4 regions of the Streptomyces sp. NPDC052721 genome follow, and region 1 is predicted to be linked to each of the others. Evidence: riboswitches for the same ligand, from Rfam matches in the RefSeq annotation. Region 1 holds a riboswitch; each other region holds the start of a gene.
What was found. Region 1 has a riboswitch for S-adenosylmethionine ahead of AB0L21_RS00050 (aminotransferase class V-fold PLP-dependent enzyme). Riboswitches for the same ligand answer to the same signal wherever they lie in the genome.
Positions count from the first base shown of each region.

Region 1 (4,997 bases):
TCAGCTCGACCCTGCACATCTCCTTCGACGTGCGCGGTGGTCTGCTCATCCGGCAGATCCACCACTGGGGTGCGGTCGTCTTCATCGCCGGCATGTTCGTGCACATGATGCGCGTGTTCTTCACCGGCGCGTTCCGCAAGCCGCGTGAGGTCAACTGGCTGTTCGGCTTCCTGCTGCTCGTCCTGGGCATGTTCACCGGTTTCACCGGTTACTCGCTCCCGGACGACCTGCTCTCCGGCACCGGCGTCCGCTTCATGGAGGGCGCGATCCTGTCCGTGCCGATCGTCGGCACGTACATCTCGTTCTTCCTCTTCGGCGGTGAGTTCCCGGGCGGCGACTTCGTGGCCCGCTTCTACTCGATCCACATCCTGCTGCTGCCGGGCATCATGCTGGGCCTGGTGGTGGGCCACCTGATCCTGGTCTTCTACCACAAGCACACGCAGTTCACGGGTCCCGGCAAGACGAACAAGAACGTCGTCGGCATGCCGCTGCTGCCGGTGTACATGGCGAAGGCCGGCGGCTTCTTCTTCCTGGTCTTCGGTGTGCTCGCGGCCCTCGCGGCCATCGCGCAGATCAACCCGATCTGGGCCATCGGCCCCTACCGCCCGGACCAGGTGTCCACCGGCGCCCAGCCGGACTGGTACATGGGTATGGCCGAGGGCCTGATCCGCGCCATGCCGGGCTGGGAGATCAACTTCTGGGGCCACACGCTGGTCCTGGGCGTGTTCATCCCGCTGGTGCTCTTCGGCGTGATCCTCGGCGCGATCGCGGCGTACCCGTTCATCGAGGCCTGGGTCACCGGCGACAAGCGCGAGCACCACATCCTGGACCGCCCGCGCAACGCTCCGACCCGTACGGCGTTCGGTGTCGCCTGGCTGACCGTGTACTTCGTGATGCTGATCGGTGGCGGCAACGACATCTTCGCCACGCACTTCCACCTGTCGATCAACGCGGTCACCTGGTTCGTCCGGATCGCCTACTTCGTGGCTCCGGTCATCGCGTTCATCGTCACCAAGCGGATCTGCCTGGGCCTCCAGCGCCGCGACCGCGACAAGGTGCTGCACGGCCGCGAGACCGGCATCATCAAGCGGCTGCCGCACGGTGAGTTCATCGAGGTGCACGAGCCGCTCAGCCAGGAGCAGCTGCACACGCTCACCTCGCACGAGCAGTACCAGCCGGCCGAGATCGGTCCGACGGTCGACGAGAACGGGGTCGAGCGCAAGATCCCGGCCTCTCAGAAGCTGCGGGCGAAGCTGTCCAACGCCTACTTCGGCGAGGACAACCAGATCCCGAAGCCGACCGTCGAGGAGTACAAGGAGATCACGAGCGGCCACGGCCACCACTGATCCCCGCGTCGCCACGCCACGCTGAAGGACCCCGTCCGGGTTGCGGACGGGGTCCTTCGCGTGCCCGGGGCTGGATAGGGTGGTGTACGACGCAAGCAGGAATCTGTTCAAGGAGCGGCTGATGAGCGCTGTGACCCCCGCTGGAGGCGACACCGCGGCGGGCCGCTCCTGGCCCGCCCTGCTGAACGGTCTGCTGGACGGCCGGGACCTGTCCGCCGACGACACCGCCTGGGCGATGGACCTGATCATGCGCGGGGAGGCGACCGACGCGCAGATCGCGGGCTTCATGGTGGCGCTGCGGGCCAAGGGCGAGACGGTCCAGGAGATCACCGGACTGGTCCGGACGATGTACGCGCACGCGAACGTCATCGAGGTGCCCGGCCCGGCCGTCGACATCGTCGGCACCGGCGGCGACGGCGCCAAGACGGTGAACATCTCCACCATGTCCTCGATCGTCGTGGCCGGCACGGGGGCCAAGGTCGTCAAGCACGGCAACCGCGCCGCGTCCTCCGCCTCCGGCTCCTCCGACGTCCTGGAGAAGCTGGGGATCAACCTGAACCTGACCCCGCGGCGGGTGGCCGAGGTGGCCGAGGAGGCCGGCATCACCATCTGCTTCGCGGTGCGGTTCCACCCGTCCCTGCGTCATGTCGCCCCCGCACGCGGGCAGTTGGGCATCCGCACCACGTTCAACGTGCTGGGTCCGCTGACCAACCCCGCGCAGGTGCGGTCCCAGGCCGTCGGTGTCGCGGATCCCCGCATGGCGCCGATCGTCGCCGGTGTCCTCGCCGAGCGCGGCAACTCCGCGCTGGTCTTCCGGGGCGACGACGGCCTGGACGAGCTGACCGTCACCGCCTCCTCCCGGGTGTGGGTGGTCCGGGACGGCAAGGTCACGGAGGAGGTCTTCGACCCGCGCGAGGTCGGCATCGACCTGGTCCCCGTGGACGCCCTGCGCGGTGCCGACGCCTCCTACAACGCCGAGGTCGCCCGCCGGCTGCTGGACGGCGAGAGGGGGGCCGTACGGGACGCCGTCCTGCTGAACTCGGCGGCGGCGCTGGTGGCCCTGGAGCCGACGGACGCGCCGCTCACCGAGCAGATCCGCGCGGGCATGGCGCGGGCCGCGGAGTCGATCGACTCGGGCGCGGCCAAGCGCGCCCTGGACCGCTGGGTGGCCGTCAGCAACGCCTGACGCCCCCGGGAGCCGTCCCGCGATCCGGACACGGGTTGCGGGACGACGATCACTTCACGTACGTTCCTGAACCAGGTCATGAGTGACAGTCATGAGGCCCCGGCCGACTGTCCGGCAACCCTCCGTCCGTGGCGGGGTGCCCCGGGTGAAGACCAGGCCGTACGGCAGCAAGGCCTACGGCAAGCGCGGACCCCTCGCATACCAGGGGTCCTGGTCGTTCGAGGGAGCCTTCCGTGAGCAAGCGAATGCGTTAGGGCCGCAGAGCCCCGCCTCCGCACACCCCTTTTCTCTCTTCTCGCGTTCCTGTCACGGGAGTTCCGCCATGTCTGTCTCCACCGCTGCCGCCGACCAGTCCGTTTGCACCCCTCTGCCCGTTCTGGGGCGAGATGTCACCGTCCCGCTGGTCACCGGCGGCGAAGTCAGCTACGCCGCCCTGGACTACGCGGCCAGCGCCCCCGCCCTCCAGCGCGTCTGGGACGACGTCGCCGCGTACGCCCCGTACTACGGCAGCGTCCACCGCGGCGCCGGCTACCTCTCCCAGCTCTCCACCGACCTGTTCGAGAACGCCCGCAAGACGGTCGCCGACTTCCTCGGCTGCCGCCCGGCCGACCAGGTGATCTTCACCCGTTCGACCACCGACTCCCTCAACCTGCTGGCCCGGGCGATCCCGGCGGACTGCCAGGTCTTCGTCTTCGAGACCGAGCACCACGCCTCCCTGCTGCCCTGGCAGGACGCGCGGGTCAGCTACCTCGACGCCCCGCGCACCCCGCGGCAGGCCGTGGAGACCCTGGAGCGGGCCCTCGCCGACCGCGACCCTCACGGCCCGGCCCTGGTCTGCGTCACCGGAGCCTCCAACGTCACCGGTGAGCTGTGGCCGGTGCGCGAACTGGCCGCCGCCGCGCACGCGCACGGCGCCCGCATCGTCCTGGACGCCGCACAGCTGGCCCCGCACCACCCGGTGGACCTCCGTGACCTGGACGTCGACTGGGTCGCCTTCTCCGGCCACAAGCTGTACGCACCCTTCGGCTCCGGAGTCCTGGCCGGCCGCGCCGACTGGCTCCAGGCGGCCGAGCCGTACCTCGCGGGCGGCGGTGCCAGCCGCAAGGTCACCCGGCGCGAGGACGGCGGCGTGGCCGTCGAGTGGCACCAGACCGCGGCCCGCCACGAGGCCGGCTCCCCGAACGTCATCGGCGCCTACGCCATCGCCTCCGCCTGCAAGGCCCTCACCGAGGCCGGCTGGGACACCCTCGTCGCCCGCGAACAGCACCTGATCGCCAAGGTCCGCGAGGGCCTGGCCGACGTGCCCGAGGTACGCGTGCTGTCCCTCTTCGGGGACGACGCCCCGCGCGTCGGCGTCCTCTCCTTCGTCGTCGAGGGCTGGAACAGCTCGCACTTCGCCGCCGCGCTCTCCGCCGAGTACGGCATCGGCGTCCGCGACGGCCTCTTCTGCGCCCACCCCCTGGTCCGCACCCTGCTCGGCAGCGACCCGCAGACCCAGGGCGAGTGCGGCGCCCCCGAGGCGGCCCCCGGCGAGAAGTCCCTCAACGCCATCCGCGTCAGCTTCGGCGCGGGCACGCCGGACGAGCACGTGGAGCGCTTCGTGAACGCCGTCAAGGAGCTGGTGGCCCAGGGCGCGAAGTGGCAGTACCGCACGGAGGACGGCCGCTGCGTGCCGGCGGTCTGAGCAGCGCTATAACCTCCCCTTGACACCACGTCGGACAGGGGGACCCCGTCAGTGCAGCCGCTGCGCGCCACAGACCCGCGCCACATCGGCCCGTACACCACCACGCACAGACTGGGCGCGGGAGGCATGGGCGAGGTCTACCTCGCCGAGTCCCGCACCGGACTGCGGCTCGCGGTGAAAGTCGTACGGGCCGAGCACGCCGAGGACCGCACCTTCCGCGCCCGCTTCCGCCACGAGGTCCGCGCCGCCCAGACCGTCGGCGGCGCGGACACCTACACCGCACGGGTCGTGGACGCCGACACGGCGGCCGAACGGCCGTGGATGGCAACGGAGTTCGTGTCCGGACCGAACCTGCGGGACGCCGTCCTGGACCACGGCGCGCTGCCCGTCCCCGCCGTCCGGATCCTCGGCGCCGCGCTCGGCGAGGCGCTGGGGGCCATCCACGCCAAGGGTCTGGTCCACCGCGACCTGAAGCCGTCGAACATCCTGCTGGGCCCGGACGGGCCCCGGGTCATCGACTTCGGGATCGTCCGGGCGCTGGAGGCCACCTCGCTGACCCGCACCGGCGCGGTCGTCGGCTCGGTCGGCTACGTCTCGCCGGAGCAGATCCGCAACGGCGGCCAGGTCGGCCCGCCCAGCGACGTCTTCTCCCTCGGCGCGGTCCTCGCCTACGCGGCGGCCGGCCGGGAGCCGTTCGGCGAGGGCCGGGACTCGGTGGTCCTGCTGCGCGTCCTCACCCGCGACTTCGACCTGTCCGGCGTGCCGGAGGACATCCGTCCGC
Region 1 is NZ_JBFATL010000001.1:5,500-10,496, forward strand. It holds gene AB0L21_RS00040 (cytochrome bc complex cytochrome b subunit) at 1-1,346, shown strand, start outside; gene trpD (anthranilate phosphoribosyltransferase) at 1,468-2,532, shown strand; SAM riboswitch class IV at 2,607-2,724, shown strand; gene AB0L21_RS00050 (aminotransferase class V-fold PLP-dependent enzyme) at 2,855-4,216, shown strand; gene AB0L21_RS00055 (PQQ-binding-like beta-propeller repeat protein) at 4,268-4,997, shown strand, end outside.

Region 2 (4,997 bases), on a different contig from region 1:
CCGGCGCCGGAGAAGGTGCCCGCGTCACGGGTGGCGCCGGGGGTGTTCGCGGTCTGCCGGGCACGGTAGGCGACCGCGGGGTTGGGGCCGAAGAAGGCGTCGATCTTTCCGCTGCTCAGCGCCAGGTTGGTGGCGTTCTGGTCCGGGAAGTACTTGACGGTGAGCTTCTTGCCTTCCTTGGCCAGCTTGGTCTTCCACTCCAGGAGGATCTTCTCCTGGTTGGTGCCGGCGCCCACGCTGACCGTCTTGCCGGCGAGGTCGCGGTAGTCGCCGTCGAAGTTCCAGGGGTTCTTCTTCAGCACCTCGAAGGCCAGGTTGTCCTTGCGGTAGGAGGCGAACTCGTACTTCCTCTTGCGTTCCTCGGTGACGGTGACGTTGGAGAAGGCCACGTCGACCTTGCCGCTGTCGACACCGACGAAGAGGTTCTCCCAGGTGGAGTTCCTGATCTCGGGCTTCAGGCCGAGGACCGCGGCGACCAGGCGCCCGAGGTCGGGCTCGGAGCCGGTGAGGGTCTTCTGGTCGCTGCCCACGAAGTTCAGCGGGGCGGAGCCCGAGGGCAGGGCTCCGACGCCGATGACGAGCTTGCCGCTCCTGCGGACGGAGGCGGGCAGTTCGGCGCTGATGGACTTCACTTCGGAGACCTTCAGCGCGGTCTCCTCGGCGGCTCCGTTGGACAGCCGCCCCACGGTCACCGTGCCGGTGGCGTCGGTCTTGGTGACGGCCTCGCTGTCGCCTCCGCAGGCGGCGAGCCCGGTGGCGAGGGTGGCGACGGCGGTCGCCGTGGTGATGCCGCGGATCAGGGCGCGTCGGGAGAGATGGGTAGGCATGGCGTGGCTGTCCTTGTCTCGCTGGTGAGGGTGGTGAGCGATGAGGCTGGTGAGCGGGGTGCCGTGGGGGGTGGTGGTCGGGGAGGGCCCGGGCGGCAGGCCGGAGCACCTCGCCGGGACGGGCAGGGTCGGAGCACCTTGTGGGGACGGCGCGGTCGGTGCACCCTGCCGGGGCGGCCCGGTCAGAGCACCTTGCCGAGGAATTCCCGGGTCCGTGCGTGTCGGGGCCGGTCCAGCACCTCGCCGGGCGGGCCCTGTTCGACGATCCGGCCGCCGTCGATGAAGACGACCCGGTCGGCGACCTCGCGGGCGAAGCCGATCTCGTGGGTGACGATGACGAGGGTGGTGCCGCTGGTCGCCAGGTCCTTGATGACGGCCAGCACCTCGCCGACGAGTTCGGGGTCGAGCGCCGAGGTCGGCTCGTCGAAGAGGATGATGCCGGGCCGCAGGGCGAGGGCGCGGGCGATGGCGACGCGCTGCTGCTGTCCGCCGGACAACTGCCGCGGGTAGGCGCCGGTCTTGTCGCCGAGACCGACGCGGTCGAGGAGTTCCCAGGCGAGTTCCTGCGCCGCCGCCCTGCTCAGCCTGCCGGTGGCGGCGGGGGCCGTGGCGACGTTCTCCAGGACGGTCAGGTGCGGGAAGAGGTTGAAGTTCTGGAAGACGAAGCCGATCCGGCTGCGCTGGGCGAGGATGGCGCGCTCGCTGAGTTCCTTGAGCCGGTCCCCGTGCCGCTTCACCCCGATCAGCTCGCCGCCCACGCTGACGTGGCCGATCTCGGGCTTCTCCAGGTGGTTGATCACCCTGAGCAGCGTGGACTTGCCGGAGCCGGACGGCCCGAGGATCACCGTGACCTCCCCGGGGCGCACGGTCAGGTCGATGCCGTCGAGGACGCGGTGGGAGCCGTACCACTTGTGGACGCCGTGCACTTCGAGCGCGGCGGGGGCGGTCTTCGGAAGGGTGTGCGCGGTGGTCATACGGCGGCCTCCCGGCTCAGCCGGGCCCGCAGGCCGGCGAGGCCGGCCCGGGCCTTCTGCAGGGGGGTCGGCGGCAGGGTGCGGGTGGCGCCCCGGGCGTGGTACCGCTCGACGTGGAACTGGACGACGGACACGGCGCTGGTGAGGATCAGGTACCAGACGGTGGCGACCATCAGCAGCGGCACGACGTCACCGGGGTAGGTGCTGCCCATCGACTGCACCGTGCCGAACAGGTCGAGGAGCGACACGTAGAAGACCAGGGAGGTGCTCTTGATGAGGCCGATGAGCTGGTTGACGTAGTTCGGGGTGATGGACCTGAGGGCCTGCGGGAAGACGATCCTGCGGAACTGGTAGCCCTTGGGCAGGCCGAGCGCGGCGGCGGCCTCGTGCTGTCCCTGGTCGACGGAGAGGATGCCGCCGCGGACCACCTCGGCCGCGTACGCCGCCTCGTTGAGGCTGAGGCCGATGACGGCGATCGTCATGTCGGTGGCCAGCCGGGACTCGTCGAAGGTGACGAAGGCGGGTCCGAAGGGCACGCCGAGGCTCAACGTCTTGTACAGGGCGCTGAAGTTGTACAGGAAGATCAGTACGACGATGAGCGGTACGGAGCGGAACAGCCAGGTGTAGGTCCAGCTGACGGCCCGCAGCACCGGGCTTCCGGAGAGCCGGGCGAGGGCCAGCAGGATGCCGCCGAGGAGCCCCAGGACAGCGCTGAGCGCGGTGACTTCGAGGGTGACGAGGAGGCCGTCGAGAACGGTGGGGCGCAGGAACCAGTAACGGAAGCGGTCCCACTGGTAGAAGGGGTTCGTGACCAGTCCGTGCAGGATCTGCGCGACGAGCACGAGGACGGCGGCGGTGACGATCCACCGGCCGGGGCGGCGCAGCGGCTGAACTCGCTGGGCTGGCAGTGGGTTTGACGGTGTGTCGACGGCGGCGGGCGCCTCGGCCAGGGAGACGGCGGCGCCTGGGGGTTCACTCATGGTGGGCTCCGGCGGAGTCGGTCACCCCGGGGCCGCGCGGAAGCGAGGTGGGCCACGACGGCACTGCGGCACGAGGCGGCGCACGGACAGGCGCGGAACCGGGGGCTGGGCGGACAACGGCACACCGGACAAGCGGTGTGCGGCGGGAACGCGGGGGCTGGGAGGAGACGTCAGCCCTGACAGCGGGCAGAGCCCGGTGCGGTACACAGTGCGCTGTTCACGCGGAGCAGATCGACGGCGCGGTCGGCGACGAGGAGACCGGCGTACGACGGTACGCAGCCCTGGGGGCGGCTCGCGGCCGTCCTGGGAGCTGCGTACATGGCGTCACCTGTCACTGTTCCGGCCCCGTGGGGCCTCGCGCTTACCGAAAACGTCATCCGGTCCGGTCGTCACCTGGGGCACCCCACCGCGATGCGAGGGTTGCCGGTCAGCGAGCCAGGGCTTGGCGCTGACGCTCATGACCGTTCTGAGCCGTAAGTAAGGCAGTTGCCCGTTCGGATGTCAACGGCCGTCCGCCCAGTGGACATCGGCGAACCTCTCTCACCTGCGCGAAGTGTCCGGGGTCTCGGCGGCGTGGCCTGCCCAGTCCAGGATCTGGACAGCGGCTCCGGCGGCCTCAAGGCCTTGGCAGCGGCCGTGGTGGCGGCGGGCGATGCCGTCGAGGTCGAGGTGGCGGCCGAAGGCTGGGTGGGCGGCCAGGCGGCGGGCGTAGGCCCACAGGGCGCGGTGGCCGGCGATGCGGTGCACGGCGGAGGCGTCCAGGTGGCAGCGGTGGACGGTGTCGAGCTGCACCAGGGTGACCCACAGTTCGATGTCGGCCGCGGTGAGCCGGTCGTCGGCCAGGTACTCCTCGCCGTTCAGCCGCCGCTCCAGCCGGCCGAGGGTGTCCAGCAGCACGTCGAGGGCGGCGGCCCGTTCGGCGGGGGCGGCACCGGCGCGTCCGGCGCGCTGCGCGGCCTCCTCGATGCCCTCGGCGCACATCCGCTCGACGGCCTCGATCACGGACTCCAGGCCGGAGGGGTACAGGCGGGCGTGGCCGCCCGGCCGGAACCGGTCCAGGTCGCGCAGGATGTCGGGGGTGTGGGTGCTGACGATGCGTCCGGACCAGTCGTCGCTGAGCACGGGCGCGAGCGCCGGGCCGGTGTAGTGGTGGGCGCTCGCCTCGTAGAGCGGGCGCAGCGCCGCGTGGCCGCCGCCGGGACAGTCCGGGACGGCGGGCAGGAGGGTGACGGGACAGCGGGCATCCAGGCCGAGCAGGCTGTGGCCGACGGCGAGGCGCAGCCCGTCGGGGCAGGCGGTCGACAGATGGAGCCGGTAGCGGTGCGGCACGGCGTAGTGGCCGCTGCGCTCGTCCCCGCCGATCCGGCCCCGGAAGACGGGAGCGGTACCGCGGGTGGACGGGATGGCGGCGAGCGGAGTGATGGACATGCGTCTCCCCGGGTGGTGGGTGTGCGGAGGGGCGTGCCGGCGCGGGCGTGACCGGTCGGTGGGGGCGAGGGGACGGCCCGGCTCAGCGGTGGCGGCTGATCGCGCTGCAGACGCGCTGCAGGTCGATGTGGCGACGGGAGGTGAGCAGGGGTGCGCGCAACGGCGTCCGGCCGGTTCGGCCGGTGCCCGTTTCGCGGCGCGCCATGATTCCCTACCTGTTCACTAGGATTCCCTCCCTGGAGTGTCGATCGGGCTCCGTACGACGTCAAGGGGGCGTCCACGCCTGGGGATCGGAGGCCGGCGCCGGGGACTCCTCAGGGAGAGAAACATGTGACATAGTACTGGCGTGGCGAAGCGACTGACCTGCGATGTCGTGGTCGTCGGGGCCGGAATGACGGGCGCGGCCTGTGCTCTGTACGCCGCGCGCGCCGGACTCGACGTGCGGCTGGTGGACCGGGGCCCGGTGGCCGGCGGCACCACCGGCGCCGGCGAGGGCAACCTGCTCGTCTCCGACAAGGAGCCGGGCCCGGAACTCGAACTCGCGCTGCTGTCGGCCCGGTTGTGGGCCGGGCTGGCGCGGGAGCTGGGCACCGCGATCGAGTACGAGGCCAAGGGCGGCCTCGTGGTCGCCCCGACGCCCGGCACCCTGGCCGCGCTGCGCGACTTCGCCGCGGACCAGCGGAGGGCCGGCGTCACCGCCGTACCGGTCGACGCGGAGCAACTGGCCGAGCTGGAACCGCACATGGCACCCGGCATGGCCGGTGCGGTGCACTACCCGCAGGACGCCC
Region 2 is NZ_JBFATL010000049.1:21,323-26,319, reverse strand. It holds gene AB0L21_RS33620 (ABC transporter substrate-binding protein) at 1-827, opposite strand, end outside; gene AB0L21_RS33615 (amino acid ABC transporter ATP-binding protein) at 1,010-1,801, opposite strand; gene AB0L21_RS33610 (amino acid ABC transporter permease) at 1,798-2,781, opposite strand; SAM riboswitch class IV at 3,134-3,244, opposite strand; gene AB0L21_RS33605 (glutathione S-transferase C-terminal domain-containing protein) at 3,322-4,209, opposite strand; gene AB0L21_RS33600 (putative leader peptide) at 4,292-4,414, opposite strand; gene AB0L21_RS33595 (FAD-binding oxidoreductase) at 4,556-4,997, shown strand, end outside.
Region 2: another riboswitch for S-adenosylmethionine. It lies ahead of AB0L21_RS33610 (amino acid ABC transporter permease); the one in region 1 lies ahead of AB0L21_RS00050 (aminotransferase class V-fold PLP-dependent enzyme).

Region 3 (4,997 bases), on a different contig from region 1:
GGCGTGACCCGCCTGCCACTCGTCGTCCTCGCGGACGTCCAGCAGGAAGTCGCCGTCCTTGAGGTCCGTGACCTGGACCGTGGGCACACCAGCTCCGAAATTCATGGCTCCGACGCTACCCGAAGCGAGGGGCGGGTCAGGCCTGGCCCAGCAGGGCGGCCAGTTCCGCCTCCCGCTGGGTGATGTCGGCGCGCAGCCGGTCGGCGATCTCGTCGAGCAGCCCGTCGGGGTCGTCGGGGGCGAGGCGGAGCATGCCGGCGATCGCGCCCTCCTCCAGTTCGCGGGCGACGAGGGTGAGCAGTTCCTTGCGCTGGGCGAGCCATTCGAGGCGTGCGTACAGCTCCTCGGCGGGGCTCGGGCTCCGCTCGGGCGGTACCGGTCCGGCGGCCCACTCCTCGGCCAGCTCCCTGAGCAGGGTCTCGTCGCCACGGGCATAGGCGGCGTTGACCCGGCTGATGAACTCCTCGCGCCGCTTCTGCTCCGTTTCCTCCTGGGCCAGGTCGGGGTGGGCCTTGCGGGCCAGCTCGCGGTAGAGCTTGCGGGCCTCCTCGCTGGGCCGCACCCGCTGCGGGGGCCGTACCGGCTGGTCGGTGAGCATGGCGACGGCCTCCGGGTACAGGCCGTCACCGTCCATCCAGCCGTGCAGCAGCTCCTCCACGCCCGGGATCGGCATCACCTGGGCACGGGCCTCCGCGGCGCGGCGGATGTCTTCGGGGTCGCCGGTGCGGGCGGCCTTCGCCTCGGCGATCTCCGCGTCCAGCTCCTCGATGCGGGTGTAGAGCGGGCCGAGTCGCTGTTCGTGGAGGCGGGCGAAGTTCTCGACCTCGACGCGGAAGGTCTCCACGGCGATCTCGTACTCGATCAACGCCTGCTCGGCGGCCCGTACGGCCCGTTCCAGCCGTTCCTCGGGGCGGGGGGCCTGGGACTGGTCGGCTTCCGGGGTTGTCACCCGCCCAGCGTAGCCGTTGCCCGCGGCTCGGTCCGGGTGCAGTTCCCCCGCTCCCGGCGAACCGCCCCTCGGACCCGGCGAGCCGTCCCGCACCACGCCCGGGGAACCCGCCCCCCGGCCCCCGGGAACCCCCTCACACGCCCAGCTCCGCCTCGATCCGCCCCGCCCTGATGCCCGCGACCAGCTCGGCGTGGTCCGCCTCCGTGCGGTCGGCGTAGGCGACGGCGAACGCGGCCATCGCCTCGTCCAGCTCCTCGTTCTTGCCGCAGTAGCCGGCGATCAGCCGGGGGTCGGCGCTGTGGGAGTGGGCGCGGGCCAGCAGGGCGCCGGTCATGCGGCCGTAGTCGTCGATCTGGTCGGCGGCGAGGGCGGCCGGGTCGACGCTGCCCTTGCGGTTGCGGAACTGCCGCACCTGGTACGGGCGCCCTTCGACGGTGGTCCAGCCCAGCAAGGTGTCGCTCACGACCTGCATCCGCTTCTGCCCGAGGACCACGCGGCGTCCCTCGTGCGGCACCGCGGGCGCGGCGAAACCGGCCGTGGCCAGGTGCGGGACGAGCGCGGAGGGGCGGGCCTCCTTCACCTGGAGGACCAGGGGCTCGCCGCGGTGGTCGAGGAGCAGGACGACGTAGGACCGGGTGCCGACGCTGCCGGTGCCGACCACCCGGAAGGCGACGTCGTGCACGGCGTGCCGGGCGAGCAGCGGGTGACGGTCCTCGCCGAGGGTGTCGACGTACGACTCCAGGGACGCGGCGACCGCTGTGGCCTCCGCGTCCGGTATGCGGCGCAGCACCGGCGGCGCGGGCACGAACCGCCGTCCGCCGTCCGGCACCGACTCGGTCGACTTCGCGGCGAACCGGCCGCTGGTGTTGGCCCGGGCCTTCTCCGCGACCCGCTGGAGCGTGCCGAGCAGGTCGTGGGCGTCGGTGTGGGAGACCAGTTCCTCGTCCGCGATGGCGTTCCAGGCGTCGAGCGCGGGCAGCTTGGCGAGCAGCCGCATGGTGCGGCGGTAGGCGCCGGCCGCGTCCCGGGCCGCGGCGCGGCAGGTGTCCTCGTCGGCGCCCGCCTCGCGGCCGGCGAGCACCAGCGAGGCCGCGAGCCGCTTGAGGTCCCACTCCCAGGGGCCGTGCGCGGTCTCGTCGAAGTCGTTGAGGTCGATGACGAGGCCGCCGCGGGCGTCGCCGTACAGCCCGAAGTTGGCCGCGTGGGCGTCACCGCAGATCTGGGTGCCGATCGTGGTCGTGGGGGTGCGCGCGAGGTCGTACGCCATGAGTCCGGCGGATCCGCGCAGGAAGGCGAAGGGGGTGGCCGCCATCCGGCCCACCCGCAGCGGGGTCAGTTCGGGGATGCGGCCGGCGTTGGACTCGGCCACCGCGCTCACCGCGTCGGGGCGGGCGGCGTCCAGGTCCATCGTGCGGTGGGCGGAGCGCGGCACGCTCGACCGGAGCGCCTTGCCCTGCTCCTTCGGCGAGCCCTGCGGCGGCCATGCGGCGAACCCGCGCACCCGGGGCAGGCGGCGCGCGCCCCGGTCCGCCGCGTCCGTCACTCCCACATCGGTTCCGGTCACCGCGACCGCCTCCCCCGCACGGCCCGCCGCCTTCGAACAGGCGACGGTACGAACATCAACTCGGGGAGACCGTACAACCGGTGGCCGAAACGCGTCAGACCCTGTGGAAAACTCCGCCGACGCCGGGGCGGTCGCCGTGGCCGGAAACCGCGGCCGGCGCCACGGCCCGGCCCGGCAGCCGTGCGGTACTCGACGCCGCGCTCGGCCCTCACCCCACCGGGAAGCCCCGCGCTCCCTCGGGCGAAGGCTCCGCTGTCGCCCGCCATCCGAGTGTCAGTGCCTCTTCGGCGCCGAAGCAGGTGAGCAGCCTCCATGCCGGCGCCGACCAGGCGAACACCGCGTCCTGCCCGAACTCCCGTCCCAGCGCGCGTGCTTCGTCGTCGCTCAGGCCGGCGATCGCCGCGCTCGCCTCGGTGTGCCGGCCGTCCGGGTCACCGCCGGCAGCGGGCCACCACGGAAGCCCCCGCCGGCGCAGCAGGCCGAGCAGTTCCTGATGCGCGCGGTGGTTGTGCTGTCGGGAGGCGCGGGCGCCCCGGGGGTTGTGGGCCGTGACCACATGGATCGTCTCCCCGTGGGGGACGGGAAACCGGCCGACCACCACGCCGGGCGGTGCCGGGGTGATGCGGACCGGCCCTTCGGGCAACTCCACGTCCACGACGGCCTGCTGGTAGAGGCCCCACTGGCGGGTTCTCGTGATCGGGATGCCGGCGGTCATGAGGGTCTCCGTTCGGGAGGGACCCCCTTACCCGCCGGGCAGGGAGATCCGCGCTTACCCCCACGGGAGCGTGGGGGCCCGGTCTTCCCTGGAGGGCACCTTGCGCGGTGAGCGAGGTTGCCAGCCGACGCTCGTCCAGGGGCGCGATCGGCTTCGTGACCGAGGCGGATCCTGACACAGGGTCCGGCGGGAAGTCCAGCTTCCGGAAGGCGGAGGCGCCTCCACGCCGCCTCGCGAAGAACCGGCCACGGACCCCGCGTCCGGATCCGTGGCCGGCCCCCCGACGGCCCCGGCGCAGCCGTCACATGACGGCCTTGTACCCCTTCCACCCCGTGGCGATCTTCACGCGGCCCCCGAACGAGCCCTTGCCGTTGCCGTTGTAGCGCCACACGGTGCCCGCGGTGTCGCGGGCCACGAGGTCCGCGCGGCCGTCGCCGGTGAAGTCGCCTGCGCCGACGACCGCGTTGTAGGAGGCGCCCCAGTCGGCGAACACCTTGACGCGGGCCTTGAGACCGCCCGTGCTCGTGGTGTTCGCCTCGTACCGCCACAGCTCGTCGGACTTGTCCTGGACGAGGAGGTCGCCGCGGCCGTCGCCGTTGAGGTCACCGGCGCCGACGATCTTCTTGTAGCCGGTCCAGTGGGAGGCGATCTTCGTGCGGGTGGAGAGCTTGCCGTTCGCCGCGCCCTTGAAGAGGTAGACGTCTCCGGTCGAGGACTGGCGGCCGATCAGGTCGGGCCGGCCGTCACCGTTGACGTCGCCGGGTGAGGTCAGGACGTCGTACGCGTTCCAGCCGGAGGTGCCGAGCGAGGTGTACTGCGTGCCGGGCGTGGGGGCCTTGCCGCAGGCCGGGCGGTAGGCCCGCAGGGCGCCGCCGGTGCGGACCAGCACGTCGTTGCAGTGGTCGCCGTCGAGGTCGCCGAACGGCACGATCCGGGCGGTGGCCGGCCAGCCGGAGCCGGAGACCGTGCCGCCCAGTGTGCCGGTACCGGTGCCGCGCCGGACGGTGAGGGTGCCGGAGGAGCTGAGGGTGAGGACGTCACCGACCCCGTCGTTGCCGGCGTAGTCGCGCGGTGCCGCCGCTCCGGCCGTCACCTTGACGTCTCCGGAGAGGGTGAGCGCGGCGCCCTGGCCGTCGGCGGGCCGGGCGGTGAGGGTCCAGGTGTAGGTGCCGTTGGCGACCAGACGGCCGGCGGTGTCCTTGCCGTCCCAGGCGGCCTTCAGCAGGCCCCGGGCCGTGGCACCGGAGAGCGTACGGACGGTGGCGCCGGACGTCTTCCGACGGACGGTCACCTTCCAGTCGGCGGCGGGCTTGGACAGCCACCAGGTGCCGGACCAGGTCGCGGGGCCCGCGGTGACCGTGGCGTCGACGGCCGTGAGGGGGGACGCCGGCACGCCGGCCGGTACGACGTGCACGCGCTGGTCGCGGTCGGCGTAGGCGACGCCGCCGCCGAAGCGGTCCACGGTCCAGCTGGTCCCGGCCCCGGTGTTGTCCTGGCCGATGTCGGTCCAGTCGGCGAGCTCGCGGCTCGGCAGGTCGGTGTGACTGCCGCCGTCCGGCAGCCCGTTGTGCAGGTCGAGCAGCCTCAGCCCGCTGTCCGACTGGGTGCCGGCAACCCGCTCGACCAGGTATCCGTCCCCGAGCAGGACCCGGCCGTCCGGGGCGGTGGAGGTGCGCTTGGTCGTACGGTCGTACAGGCCCGAACCCTGGACGTCGCCCCAGGCGTCCCGGCACACCCAGTAGACGAAACGGCCCACGGCCTGGAGGGCG
Region 3 is NZ_JBFATL010000006.1:75,434-80,430, forward strand. It holds gene AB0L21_RS08455 (rhodanese-like domain-containing protein) at 1-87, opposite strand, end outside; gene AB0L21_RS08460 (hypothetical protein) at 137-949, opposite strand; gene AB0L21_RS08465 (DUF2252 domain-containing protein) at 1,083-2,513, opposite strand; gene AB0L21_RS08470 (DUF3293 domain-containing protein) at 2,722-3,228, opposite strand; SAM riboswitch class IV at 3,274-3,389, opposite strand; gene AB0L21_RS08475 (FG-GAP-like repeat-containing protein) at 3,530-4,997, opposite strand, start outside.
Region 3: another riboswitch for S-adenosylmethionine. It lies ahead of AB0L21_RS08470 (DUF3293 domain-containing protein); the one in region 1 lies ahead of AB0L21_RS00050 (aminotransferase class V-fold PLP-dependent enzyme).

Region 4 (4,997 bases), on a different contig from region 1:
GACGGGTAGGCGAACGCCACGTGGACGACCTTCTCCCGCCACTCCGGGTGGTCCTCCAGCAGCTGCTCGTACGCCAGCAGCCCGCGCACGATGTTCTTGGACAGCTCGGTCCGGTCCACCCGGACGATCGTCTTCCGGCCCTCTCCGATCTCCGCCCGCAGCGCCGCCATCCGCTCGGCCACGTCCGGCTCGTGCGCCCGCTTGCGCAGGAAGTCCGCGTCCGCGCCCAGCCCGTGCACCCCGATCCGGGTGCCGGAGGGGATGCCGGGCCCGAGCACCGCGTGGCAGCAGTCCGTGAACGCGTCCGCCCACCGCCGGGTGAGGAACGCCGCCCGGTCCGCGCCCAGGATGCCGCTGAGCAGTTCGGCCGCGATGTCGTCGGGCAGGAGGCGGAAGTAGTCCGGCGGCGCCCACGGGGTGTGCGAGAAGTGCCCGATGCGCAGGTCGGGCCGGAGCCGGCGGAGCATGCGGGGGGCGAGCGCCAGGTGGTAGTCCTGGATCAGCACGGCCGCGCCCTCGGCCGCCTCCTCGGCCAGCGCCTCGGCGAACGCCCGGTTGTAGGCCTCGTACGACGCCCACTGCCGCCGGAAGCCGGCGTCGAAGACCGGCTCCAGCGGGGTCTGGTACAGCATGTGGTGGACGAACCAGAGCACCGAGTTGGCGATGCCGTTGTACGCCTCGGCGTGCACGGTCGCGTCGATGTCGAGCATCCGCACCCGCTGCCCGCCGGTCTCCTCGGCCGGCAGCAGTCCGCCGTCCGCGCGCCGGACGGCCGCCCGGTCGCCGTCGCCGAGCGCGGCGCACACCCACACCGAGCCCGCGTCCGACCCGATGGCGGACAGTCCCGAGACCAGCCCGCCGCCGCCCCGTCGGGCGTGCAGCGAGCCGTCCTCGCCCACGTGATAGGAGACCGGGCCGCGGTTCGACGCGACCAGCACCTGAGCCTTTTCCGCAGCATCGAGCGTGGAAGCCATACGCCTCAACCTAGCCCGGCCCCGAACCGCTCAAACGTACGGCCCGCCCGGTGAGCCGACCGTATACGGCCCGTTCACGCCACCTTCCGTTCGGCGTACTCGGTGATCTCCACCATGGGCGGCCGCTCCTCGGTGTCCACCGAGTAGGTGCGCGGTTCGAACCCGTCCTCGCCCCGCTCGAACTGGGTCAGCGAGGGCCGGACCAGATGGCCGCGGGCCAGCCGGAGCTGGGCGGTGCGGTAGATCGCGGCGGCCATCCGGCCGAGCGCCTGCCCGTCCTGGTGCCGGTGCTTGCGCACGCCCACGTCGACCTGGGCCAGCGCGTCCAGGCCCACCAGGTGCAGCGCGTCCACCAGCATGCCCAGCTCCACGCCGTAGCCGACGGGGAACGGCAGCTGTTCCAGCAGCGTGCGGCGGGCCGCGTACTCGCCGCCCAGTGGCTGCACGAACCCGGCCAGCTGCGGCCAGTGCATGTTCAGCAGCGGGCGGGCCATGAGTTCGGTGACCCGGCCGCCCTGCCCGGCACCGCCGCCGAGCGGGCGGTCGTACATCGCTTTGACCAGGTCGACGTCCGGGTCGGTGAGCAGCGGGCCGACGATCCCGGAGACGAAGTCGGAGGAGAACTCCTTCAGGTCCGCGTCGATGAAGCAGACGATGTCCCCGCTGGTCACCAGCAGCGACCGCCACAGCACCTCGCCCTTGCCGGGGACGGCCGGGATGCGCGGCAGGACGGTGTCGCGGTGGACGACCCGGGCGCCCGCGCGCGCGGCGACCTGGGAGGTGCGGTCGGTGGAGCCGGAGTCGACGACCACGATCTCGTCGACGAGCGGGACCTGCTCCACGAGGTCGTGCCGGATGACCGCGACGATGTCGCCGACGGTCTCCTCCTCGTTGAGCGCGGGCAGGACGACGCTGATGGTCTGGCCCGTGCGCTGCTTGGCGGCGATGATCTGGTGCAGCGGGCGATCGGCCACGGACCAGGACCGGGTGGTCAGCCAGCGCTCGACTTCTTCCAGCACAGTCTGTGGCTCCTCACTCTTGTCTCGCGGTTCGGACGACTATCTCAACTGTCCCGGCCGTCGGTTACAGTCTTGAACAACGCCGGTGACCATCGCATGTCGGGGGTCATGTGCGTTCTACAACCGCATACCGCTCATCCAGAGGGGCAGAGGGACACGGCCCGATGAAGCCCCGGCAACCCCCCTGATCCGGACTCGTTCACGCGAGGCTCACGGCCAGGGAAGGTGCCAATTCCGTCTCACGGCGAGATGCGTCGTGAGGAAGATGAGGAGAAAGGGCCTCGCCTCCATGGCTGTGCAGACAGTTGTCACCACCAGCGAATCCACGGTCGACCTCGGCCCCGCCGCTGCCCTGAGCTGTCGCGAGTGCGGTCACCGGGTGCCGCTCGGCCCGGTCTTCGCCTGCGAGGAGTGCTTCGGCCCGCTGGAGATCGCCTACGACTTCTCCGCCTACGACACCGAGGACCTGCGCCGCCGCATCGAGGCGGGCCCCGCGAACATCTGGCGTTACGCGCCCCTGCTGCCGGTCCCGGCGGACGTCGCCGACAAGCCGAACCTCAACCCCGGCTGGACCAAGCTCGTCAAGGCCGGCAACCTGGCCCGCGAACTGGGCGTGACCGGCGGTCTGTACGTGAAGGACGACTCCGGCAACCCGACCCACTCCTTCAAGGACCGGGTCGTGGCCCAGGCCCTGGAGGCCGCCCGCGCCTTCGGCTTCACCACCCTGTCCTGCTCCTCCACCGGCAACCTGGCCGGCGCCGTCGGCGCCGCCGCCGCCCGCGCCGGCTTCCGCTCCTGCGTGTTCATCCCGCACGACCTGGAGCAGGGCAAGGTCGTCATGGCCGCGGTGTACGGCGGTGAACTCGTCGGCATCGAGGGCAACTACGACGACGTGAACCGCTTCTGCTCCGAGCTGATCGGCGACCCGGCCGGCGAGGGCTGGGGCTTCGTCAACGTCAATCTGCGGCCGTACTACGCCGAGGGCTCCAAGACCCTGGCGTACGAGATCTGCGAGCAGCTCGGCTGGCGGCTCCCGGACCAGATCGTCGTGCCGATCGCCTCCGGGTCCCAGCTCACGAAGATCGACAAGGGGCTCCAGGAGCTGATCAAGCTGGGGCTGGTCGAGGACAAGCCGTACAAGATCTTCGGCGCCCAGGCCGAGGGCTGCTCCCCGGTCTCCACCGCCTTCAAGGCCGGCCACGACGTCGTACGGCCCCAGAAGCCGAACACCATCGCCAAGTCCCTGGCCATCGGCAACCCGGCCGACGGGCCGTACGTCCTGGACATCGCGCGCCGCACCGGCGGTGCCGTGGAGGACGTGACGGACGAGGAGGTCGTGGACGCGATCAAGCTGCTCGCGCGGACGGAGGGCATTTTCGCGGAGACGGCGGGCGGCGTGACCGTCGGCGTCACCCGCAAGCTGCTGAAGGCGGGCGTGCTGGACCCGGCGAAGACCACGGTCGTCCTCAACACCGGCGACGGCCTGAAGACCCTGGACGCGGTGGCCGGGACCGGCCTCACCGCCACCATCCGCCCGTCCCTGGACTCCTTCCGAGAGGCCGGCCTCGCATGACGGGCGCTGCGCCGGGAGGCCGGACACGACGCGCGGGCCGGCGAGGGCCGCTCGCGCCCACGCGGCGGCAGCCGCACCCGCAGCACGGCCCCGAGCCCCTGGGGCGCCGCCCCGCCCCACCCGTGAACCCGACCGGAGGTCTCACCGCATGAGCGTGACCGTTCGCATCCCCACCATCCTGCGCACCTACACCGGCGGGCAGGCCGAGGTCGCCGCCGAGGGCGCCACGCTCGGCGAGGTCATCGCCGACCTGGAGAAGAACCACACGGGCATCGCCGCGCGCGTGCTGGACGACCAGGGCAAGCTGCGCCGGTTCGTCAACGTGTACGTCAACGACGACGACGTCCGCTTCGAGCAGGGGCTGGACACGGCGACCCCCGACGGGGCCGGCGTCTCGATCATCCCGGCGGTCGCCGGCGGCTGAGCCGCGGATCCGCGCGCTCATTACCGTGGGTAACGTCGGTTACCGACTGTTTTCCGATTGCCCCCTCCGTGAGAGAAGCGGAGGGGGCAATTCTGTGTGATTGAGCGCGGTAGAGTTGGGGAACACGGCCGCGGCCTCCGGGTCGCGGGCCCTGGATTTCATGCCGCCCGCCCGACAAGAAGTAGCCAAAGTGTGCGGGTTGTCTGTGGCTTTTGTGGCTTTTATGGGGCCCGACTTGCCCTGAAGTCGGGTGAATTCTCACCAGATTCCGGACCGCTCGCGTCCAGAATTCTCGTCCGATTGACCTGTTGCAGACGGCAGTTGGACAGATACATTCAGCCGCGGTCGACGCGTTCCGGCGCACGCCCCCGACCAGTTGGGGGGTGAGGTCTGACCCGGGTCCGCGAAGTGTGGATCTGTGCAAGGGCCAGTAATAGGGGAGTTAGGCATGGCTCAGGGCACCGTCAAGTGGTTCAACGCGGAGAAGGGGTACGGCTTCATCGCGGTCGACGGTGGTGCGGACGTCTTCGTCCACTACAGCGCGATTCAGATGGACGGCTACCGCACCCTGGAAGAGGGCCAGCGGGTCGAGTTCGAGATCTCGCAGGGCCAGAAGGGTCCGCAGGCCGACATGGTTCGCGTCACCGCCTGAACGTTTCTTGTCCGAAGGGCCCGCACCTCGCAGAGGGTGCGGGCCCTTCGCCGTGCCCCGGTTCCGCTGTTCGCGTGCGGCTGACGGGGGCCTCCTCCCGCCCAGGCGCTTGCACTCGACCATGCCGAGTGCTAATCATTGGCGTTAGCACTCTGAAGGTGAGAGTGACAGCGAAGGACCGGGTCGGTGAGGCCCGCGGGCCGGGTGGGGCAAGGAACCACGAGGCCGGCGAGCCGTCCGTCGCGGGCGCGGGCGCGGTCCGAAGGAATCACCCCCAGTCCTGGAGGGACCACTTCACATGGCCAAGATCATCGCGTTCGACGAGGAGGCGCGGCGCGGCCTCGAGCGCGGCATG
Region 4 is NZ_JBFATL010000014.1:48,578-53,574, reverse strand. It holds gene AB0L21_RS16075 (trehalose-6-phosphate synthase) at 1-974, opposite strand, end outside; gene AB0L21_RS16070 (glucosyl-3-phosphoglycerate synthase) at 1,049-1,993, opposite strand; SAM riboswitch class I at 2,125-2,265, shown strand; gene thrC (threonine synthase) at 2,283-3,566, shown strand; gene AB0L21_RS16060 (ubiquitin-like small modifier protein 1) at 3,715-3,990, shown strand; gene AB0L21_RS16055 (cold-shock protein) at 4,439-4,642, shown strand; gene groL (chaperonin GroEL) at 4,941-4,997, shown strand, end outside.
Region 4: another riboswitch for S-adenosylmethionine. It lies ahead of thrC (threonine synthase); the one in region 1 lies ahead of AB0L21_RS00050 (aminotransferase class V-fold PLP-dependent enzyme).